2 regions of the Arthrobacter sp. zg-Y1143 genome follow, and region 2 is predicted to be linked to the other one. Evidence: predicted binding sites of a transcription regulator. Region 2 holds the regulator's gene; the other holds the start of a gene.
The links. The regulator Rex, encoded in region 2, represses fermentation and respiration genes when NADH is low (regulators of the CRP and FNR family bind a similar motif). The targets are predictions, from matches to a motif close to CTTGTGAANNNNTTCACAAG.
Positions count from the first base shown of each region.

Region 1 (4,405 bases), on a different contig from region 2:
GCGGCCCGGCGTCGTCCCCGGAAACCGAGCCGCCCGGGGTAGGGCAAAATGGAAGGGTGTCTTCTTCAGCCTTCTCCTTCACCCTCGGTAAGCGCCTGCGCGAAACCGCCCCCGCAGCGGCCGAAGCCCGCGTAGAGGCGAACGGAGGCGGCTTCCAAGGCCGGACGGGCACCATCTCCACTCCGCACGGCGAGATCAAGACCCCGGCGTTCATCGCGGTAGGGACCAAGGCCACGGTCAAGGCCGTGCTGCCCGAGTCGGTTGCGGAGCTGGGCGCGCAGGCTGTGCTGGCCAACGCGTACCACCTGTACCTGCAGCCCGGCCCGGACATCCTGGATGAGGCCGGCGGGCTGGGAAAGTTCATGAACTGGTCCGGCCCCACCTTCACCGATTCCGGCGGTTTCCAGGTCATGAGCCTGGGTGCCGGGTTCAAGAAGGTCATCAACATGAATGCCGACGGCACCACCCATGCCACGGGAGCGGACGACGACGTCGCGCCCGGCAAGGAACGCCTGGCCCACATTGACGACGACGGAGTCTGGTTCAAGTCGCACCTGAACGGAGACAAGCACCGGTTCAGCCCGGAAATTTCGATGCAGGTCCAGCACAAGATCGGCGCGGACATCATGTTCGCCTTCGACGAGCTGACCACCCTGATGAATTCGCGCGGCTACCAGGAAATGTCGCTGGAACGCACCCGCCTGTGGGCGCTGCGCTGCCTGGCCGAACACGAGCGGCTCACCAAGGAGCGGGCTGGAAAACCGTACCAGGCACTGTTCGGGGTGCTGCAGGGCGCCCAGTACGAGGACCTGCGCCGCAAGGCTGCCCGGGACCTGGGTGCCATGGACTTTGACGGCTTCGGCCTGGGTGGCGCCTTCGAAAAGGAGAACCTGGGCACCATTGTCCGCTGGTGCACGGAGGAACTGCCGGAGAATAAGCCCCGGCACCTGCTGGGCATTTCCGAACCCGATGACATTTTCACGGCCATCGAGAACGGTGCCGACACCTTCGACTGCGTCTCCCCCACCCGGGTGGCCCGCAACTCAGCGTTCTACACGCCGTACGGGCGCAAGAACCTCTCAAACTCCAAGTTCAAGAAGGACTTCGGTCCGCTGGTGGACGGCTGCGACTGCTACACCTGCACCAACTACACCCGGGCGTACATCCAGCACCTGTTCAAGTCCAACGAGATGGTCAGCCATACGCTGATCTCCATCCACAACGAACGGTTCACCGTAAAGCTGGTGGATGACGCCCGGCTGGCCATCGAGGACGGGTCCTTCTTCGACTTCAAGGCCGAGGTGCTGGGGAAGTACTACAGCGCCTAGTTCCAGGTGCGCGGCAGCGGTTCGTTCTCCTGCTCATCCGGCTGTCCGGTGACGTTCTGCTGCTCGGCGGTGGGATCTTCCGGGCCGCCGGTAGGGGCACCGGCTCCGGACTGCTGGCCCGCCTGCTGGTTTCCGGACCCGTCAGGCTCCGGCGGATCGACAATCTGCAGCTGTTCTTCGGCCTTGGTTTCGTTCTGTTCGAAATCTTTGTCCTCGGGCATGCTGTCCTCCAATTAGGAATTGTCCGGCTTGGCTACGGTCTGCTCATCCTCTTCCAGGGCGGGCTGGGAATCACGTTCCTCGTCGGCGGGGCTCTTGTCCTCCTGCGCATCCTCGAGCAGCACCTTGGTGACTTCGTCGTTGAACTCGTCGCGGGTTCCCGCAAGGTTCTCGTCTACTGCCCGGGCTCCGGGGTTGGGGACCTGTTCGGAACTGCTCATGTTTTTTCTCCTGCCGTAGTGGGGAAGTGAAACGCGTGCGTCTGTCCACCCTTGCACAAACCGGTGCAGATTTCGCCCCGCGGTTATCCGGCAGGCGCCGGTTCCAGCTCCGGTCCGGCATACGTCGGTTCGCGCCTCTTGATCACCCGGATGACCATGGCGGTCACCGGCACAAACAGGAACTCGACCAGTGTCTTGTACAGGAACCCGAACACCACATAGTTGAGGAACCCGCCGGCGTCGGTAATCCCGATCACCGGTGCGGCGATGGCGCAGAAGATGAGTGTGTCGGCGAATTCACCCACCCCGGTGGAGGCCATCAGCCGGCCCACCAGGGCTTTTTCGCGGAACCGTTCCTTCATCCGCACCAGCACCATGGAATTCAGCAGCTGCCCGGCCAGGAACCCGAGCAGGCTGGCGGCCACAATCTGCCAGACCGGGCCGAGGGCTACCTCCAGCGCCGCCTGCTTCTGGAGCCCGTACGCGTCAGTGAACCCGGGCAGCGCAATGATGATGGCAAAACTGACGACGGCGAGCAGCGCCATGGCGAACCCGGTGAAGATCGCTCGTCGGGCGGCCTTGAAGCCGTACACCTCGCTGACCACGTCGCCCAGGATGTAGGCCAGCGGGAAAAGGAAGAACCCGCCGTCGGTCACAATCTCCCAGCCGCCCGGGAGGGCAAACTGCACGCCTTTGGTGGCGCCGATGTTGGAGATAACGATGACCACGCACATGAGCGTCAGGATCAAGTCGTACTGGGAGCTCCCGCGGGAGGCGTAGGTTGCAGCGGTTTTCGCAGCTGCCCGTGGCTGTGCAGTCATGGCATTTTCCGTTTCGGTAGTGGTTCGCCTGGCTTCCGCCGGCTGTATTAGCACTGTGCCCGCTGCCCCGGGCGGCCCTTCAGGACCGCATCCATTCTGCCATGCCCCGGAGGCCGTCGCGGGCCCGCCCCGCTTCCCGCTGATTCCCCGGCATCCCGGCCCGCTGAATGCCTCTTTCCCCCTGCGGCTTTCCCCTCCGGCGCGCCTTTTTGAACGCGTTCAATTCTGTGGTCTACTAAACGCTGAAATTACTGCAAAAGGGAGCATCATTGGCCGTCACCGTCAAGAGCGAACAGACGCGCCGGCTCCTCATCGAAACGGCACTTCAACTGTTCTCCGTCCAGGGCTACGAGCAGACCACCATGCGTGCCATTGCGCAGGATGCCGGGGTCTCCGTGGGCAACGCGTACTACTATTTCCGCTCCAAGGATGACCTCATCCACGAGCTCTATTCATCGCTGCAGGACGAGCACCGGTCCCTGGCACTGCCGCTGATCCGCGAGGGGCAAAACCTCGGTGAGAACTTGATGGTGATCCTTTCCTCGGGTTTGGCCACCATGGCCCCCTACCATGCCTTCGGCAGCCACTTCCTGCGCGACGCCATGGCCTCGAACCGCCGCGCCGACGCCGCCGTCGGCCGCGGGAAGTCCATCGCCTTGTTCCGCCAGGCCGTCACGAGCGCCCGGCCGCAGCCGCCGCTGGCCATCCGCGACGACCTGCCGGAACTGCTGTGGCTGATGTACATGGGCATCACCCTCTTTTGGGTTTACGACCGTTCCCCTGGCCAGCGCAGGTCCCACAGCCTGGCAGCGGGCCTTGCCCCGCTGGTGGCGAAGCTGGTGATCCTTTCCCGCCTGCCCGTGGTCCGGAACATCGTCGAAGACGTGGTGCGTCTGCTGCGCGGCGTCCGCCGGGACGGCTAACCCCGGGACGGACAACCAGTACGACGGCGGGCGGCGGCGGGCGGCTCCAAGGCGCCCGGTTACGGCGCGATTTATCAGGGTGGCCGGTTCCGCCGGTTTAGGTGGAAGATAGAGCCATGTCTGCAAACACACACTCTGCCGCGGCCGCAGCTCCGGCCGTCACGCTCACCATCGCCGGTTCCGAAGCCACCGGCGGCGCCGGCGCACAAGCTGATCTGAAGACCTTCCAGGAACTGGGCGTCTACGGCATCACCGCCCTGACCTGCATTGTGTCCTTCGATCCCAAGGACTCCTGGAACCACCGCTTTGTGCCGGTGGACCCGCAGGTGATCGCCGACCAGCTCGAAGCCATCACCACCGCCTATGACCTGGACACGGTGAAGATCGGGATGCTCGGCACCCCGGCCACCATCGACGTCGTCGCCAAGGCCCTGCAGGCCCAGGACTGGAAGAACCTGGTCCTGGATCCGGTGCTTATCTGCAAGGGCCAGGAACCCGGCGCTGCGCTGGACACCGACCAGGCGCTGAAGGCACAGATCCTTCCCCTGGCCACGTTCGTCACCCCCAACCACTTTGAATCCATGTCCCTTTCCGGCATGGACTCCATCGAAACGGTCGAGGACCTGAAGGAAGCAGCCCGCCGCATCCACGAGGCCAGCGGCGCGGTGGTCCTGGCCAAGGGCGGTGTCCGGCTGGAAGGCGAGGACGCGGTGGACGTTTTCTACGACGGCGAGACCATGGAGGTGCTGCGCGCTCCCAAGGTGGGCGACGTCGCCGTCAGCGGTGCCGGCTGCACGCTGGCCGCCGCCATCACGGCCGAACTGGGCAAGGGCGCCACCCCGCTGGAAGCGGCCAAGACCGCCAAGGCATTCGTCACCGAAGGCATCCGCAAC
Region 1 is NZ_JASKLW010000012.1:84,571-88,975, reverse strand. It holds gene tgt (tRNA guanosine(34) transglycosylase Tgt) at 1-1,328, shown strand, start outside; gene QNN98_RS13650 (hypothetical protein) at 1,325-1,549, opposite strand; gene QNN98_RS13645 (hypothetical protein) at 1,562-1,768, opposite strand; gene QNN98_RS13640 (queuosine precursor transporter) at 1,852-2,589, opposite strand; gene QNN98_RS13635 (TetR/AcrR family transcriptional regulator) at 2,859-3,512, shown strand; gene thiD (bifunctional hydroxymethylpyrimidine kinase/phosphomethylpyrimidine kinase) at 3,629-4,405, shown strand, end outside.
Region 1: the regulator Rex is predicted to act here: its motif matches at 2,796-2,815, upstream of QNN98_RS13640 (queuosine precursor transporter).

Region 2 (4,405 bases):
GGAAAGAACTTCCACTATGGTTACTCCAGCCACTACAGTAGGGACAAACGGGGCCGGACTCACGTCGCCGTGGCGTATTACGCGATGTCTTTCAGCTCAGTATTCTCCAATGCCGGGCTGCGGGAGCGGCAGCTAATGAGCAAAGGGACAGGGATAAATGGCAGACGAGGGAAACTTCTCGGATGTGCGGTTTCTGACGGTGTCGGAAGTCGCCGATGTCATGCGCGTTTCCAAAATGACGGTCTACCGGCTGGTTCACTCAGGTGAGCTGCCGGCGGTCCGCTTTGGCCGGTCCTACCGGGTTCCGGAGTCGGCCGTGCAGAAGGTGCTTCGAGACGCCGTCATTGACCGGCGTTCCGACACCGCGTGAGGAAGCAGCACGGCAGCGGTTCCATGCTGTCAATTACCGCAGCGCCGACGCTGTACCCTGTTAAGGAACGTTTTAATCGTCGCAAGTAACTACCGGCGTGCACTCCCTGCGGCCCTGGGCCGCAGGGGATGGATACCGGTGACTCCTAATTAGTTTGTGAGGACTCTGTGGGTTCAGTAATCAAGAAGCGCCGCAAGCGTATGGCCAAGAAGAAGCACCGCAAGCTGCTTCGCAAGACCCGCCACCAGCGCCGCAATAAGAAGTAACCACTTCTCCGCGACCGCTGTCAGCGTCCCGTGCAGTTTGCCGGTCCGCTGTGGCAGAGCCCGCCAGTCTTCCGGGACGGCGGGCTTCGGCTTTTAAGGCGTGTTTCGGCTCAGCGGCCGCGGACCCGGGTGAAGCCCCGCCAGAGGCCGTAGGCGGCGCCGGCCACGGTTGCGGACTTCAGGCCCAGGGTTGCTGCCCTGCGGCCGGAGCGGAAGTCATAAACGGGCCAGTTGCGTTCGCGGGCGTGACGGCGCAGCCGGGCGTCCGGGTTGATGGCTACCGGATGACCCACCATGCTCAGCAACGGAACGTCGTTATAGGAGTCGCTGTAGGCCCAGCAGTTTTCCAGCTCCAGGCCTTCCTTTTCCGCCAGTGCCAAAACGCCGTCGGCCTTGGCCTGCCCGTGGAGGAACTCGCCCACCAGCCGCCCGGTATAGAGGCCGTCGGTGACCTCGCTGACCGTGCCCAGGGCACCCGTGAGGTTGAGCCGCGACGCGATCACCGAAGCGACCTCCACCGGGGTTCCGGTCACCAGCCATACCGGCCTGCCGGACTTCATGTGCTGCTGGGTCAGGGCGCGGGTGCCGGGCCATATTTTTGAGATGATCATCTCGTCGTAGACCTCTTCACCAAGCGTGCGGACATCTTCCGACGACAGTCCGATGGCGAAGGCCAGTGCCGCGTCCCGGACCGAGTGGACGTCCTTGAGGTTCTCGCCCTGGAGCATGAAACGCAGCTGCTTGCCGGCAAAGCCGGCGGCTTCCCGCAGGGTAAAGACTTTCCGCTGGTGCAACTTGCGGCCCACATGGAACAGGCTGGCTCCGCGCATCAGCGTGTTGTCCACATCGAAGAAGGCCGCCTCGCCCGGCTTGCCCGCTGCAGACGTGGTCCCGCTGGCTCGGACTGCAGTGGATCGGGGCATATTCCGAGTCTACGCAAATCCAGGCCCGGGCGCGGAAATCGCGAGGTTTGGCGCTATTTTGGAACTATGAGCGAATCCGCCGGACCCGAAGTTGTCCTCCTGACCCGACCGGGCTGCCACCTGTGTGAAGAGGCCCGGTTAGTGCTCAAGCGCGTGGGCGGGGAACTGGGCGTGCCATGGCAGGAGCAAAATGCCGAGGAAGCCCCCGAACTCGCGGCCCGTTTCGGCGAGGAGATACCGGTGCTGTTCATCGACGGTGTGCAAAGGGATTTTTGGACCATCGATGAAACGCGCCTGAGACGGCTGCTGGGGGCATGATGATGCCGGAAGAAGCCCGCTCAGCCGAGGAGCAGACCGCTATGGAACGGGAAACCGCAAACAGCGACCAGGCCCCGCCGGCCGCCAGGCCCGGAACCCAGCGGCATATCCCTCCGGCGTCGCTGGCCCGCCTGACCATTTATCTGCGTGCCTTGTCCGTGATGCTCGCTGACGGCATAGAGCGGGTGTCCTCCGAGGAGCTGGCTGAGGCAGCGGGAGTGAACTCCCCGAAGCTGCGCAAGGACCTCTCCTACCTGGGCTCCTATGGGACCCGGGGGGTGGGATACGACGTGCCGTACCTGAGCGGGCAGATCTCTGCGGCCTTGGGACTGACGCTGAACTGGCGGGTGGCGATAGTGGGTGCAGGCAACCTGGGGCGTGCACTGGCCGGCTATCCCGGTTTCGGCAGCCGCGGCTTCGAAGTGGTGGCCCTTTTCGATGCGGACCAGATGGTAATCGGCCAGGAGGTCGGCTGGTTGAAGATCAGCCCCATCCAGTCGCTCGAAACCGTGCTGGTGAAAACGCGGGCGAACATGGCGGTGCTCTCCGTCCCGGCCGACGTCGCCCAGGAACTGTGCGACCGGCTGGTGGCGTCCGGCATCACCAGCATCCTCAGCTTCGCGCCGGTGGTGCTGCAGGCACCGCCGAACGTCCAGATCCGCAAGGTGGACATGGCTACGGAACTGCAGATCCTGGCCTACCATGCCCAGCGGGCCCAGGTATCGGAGATCGCATCCGACGCACGGGCCCGTCTGGCACGCTAAACAGCGTCCGGGCGGGCCGGCTCTGCCCGGCCCGGAGATACGACGTCGGGCTCCGGGTTATCCATTCCGTGACCTGCGGTGTAGTCCTGCTGCGCGTCGACCTGTGCGGCGCTGCGGCGCGGGGAACGGAACCATGGAGCCGCGCCCTTGGTGAAGGTCAAGCCAGCCCCCAGGGCGGCGGCTGCTGCGGCGGCCGTTTGAACGCCTGTGCCCGCCGGGATGGCGTACGCCAGAGCTGCCACTGCCAGTATGGCTGCCGTCACCTGGGCCCAGCGGCGTTTTTCCCAAATGCAGACGGCAAGCAGGAGCGCGACGCCGAAGAACACCAGGGCGTAGGCCACTTCCACGATCGCCACGGCCCTGACGTATTGCGAACCGTTGACGCCGAACCGTTCGAGGATGGACAGCACCCCCGGCAGGGACTCCGGCACGGGAAGGCGGGAAACCGCTGCGAAGGTGTCACCGAGGTTGAGCGCGCCCGCACCGGCAACACAAGTACAGGAAATTGCGATGAAGGGCACCGGGTTGCCCGTGGCAGAGGGGAGCTTTTTTCGCATCCACCGGGCCGCGGCCCGCGTCTGAGCAGCAGCGGTCCGGGCACCGGTCTGGACCTGGTGGGCCCCGGCTTGGATTGCGCGGGACGTGGCGTGTGCGCCGGCTTGGATGCGCAGGGATGCTGCGTGTGCGCCGGCGTGGATGTGGCGCGAGGTGGTTTGGGCGCTGACCTGGACTCGGTGTGCTCCGGCGCGGGCTGTGCGGGTGGTGGCGTGGGCGCCGGCGCGGGCTGTGCGGGTGGTGGCGTGGGCGCCGGCTTGGACGCGCAGGGATGCTGCGTGTGCGCCGGCGTGGATGTGGTGCGAGGTGGTTTGGGCGCTGACCTGGACTCGGTGTGCTCCGGCGCGGGCTGTGCGGGTGGTGGCGTGGGCGCCGGCTTGGATGCGCAGGGATGCTGCGTGTGCGCCGGCGTGGATGTGGCGTGAGGTGGTTTGGGCGCCGGTCTGGACAAGGTGTGCTCCGGCGCGCGCGCCTGCTTGGGTCCGCTCGGCACCTGCGCGCAGCCGAAGCGCCGCTATGTGCAACCCGATGCGGAGCCACGCCTGGAGTCCCCGTGCTCCGGCGAGGAGCCACCGGCCCACCCCCCTGGCCCCGGCGGCCAGCCAAGCAGTAAGTCCCAGGACTCCTTTCCGGAACCACAAGGCCAATACTTCTTCCTCATTCCGTGAGGGGCCTCCGGCTGCGGCAGCGCTGTCCAGAGCGTTGCTGTCCAGGGCTTCGCTGTTATCCATACCCTTCGGCAGATTCTTCGACGGCGGATGCGGCGGGGGAGCCGGGAAGGTGAAATCATTCACCGGTTCTGTCAGTTGCCCCTGATGGTTTTGGCGTCGGCGGTTAGGAAGAAGTGAGGCCATGGTGATCCCCTTCGCGGCGGAAACGGCGTCTCCGGAGGCGACTGCGGGCAGGGCCGCGCTTCCGGGAGAATACCTAACGCTACGCGGGCACTGAAGCCGTGTGACCACCCCTGCGCTGAACCCGCAGCGGGAAGGGAAAAGTCCCGCCGCAAACCGGCGGGACTATCCATATTGCAGTCCGGGGCCTTCCGGGGGCCCTTCCTGTACTCGCCGGGTCAATACGGCGGGTACAGGGGTGTGGTGCGGAAATAAGGGTTGGAGGGGGTGAGATAGAGCATCACAATGCCCGCAATGCCCAGCAGGCTGGAGAGCAGTGAGAGAAGACCCAGCGGTGAGGTGAAGTACGTGGCGGCCA
Region 2 is NZ_JASKLW010000003.1:59,819-64,223, forward strand. It holds gene QNN98_RS03845 (helix-turn-helix domain-containing protein) at 158-370, shown strand; gene QNN98_RS03850 (30S ribosomal protein bS22) at 538-636, shown strand; gene QNN98_RS03855 (HAD family hydrolase) at 747-1,559, opposite strand; gene QNN98_RS03860 (glutaredoxin family protein) at 1,626-1,877, shown strand; gene QNN98_RS03865 (redox-sensing transcriptional repressor Rex) at 1,919-2,641, shown strand; gene QNN98_RS03870 (hypothetical protein) at 2,638-3,927, opposite strand; gene QNN98_RS03875 (hypothetical protein) at 4,266-4,405, opposite strand, start outside.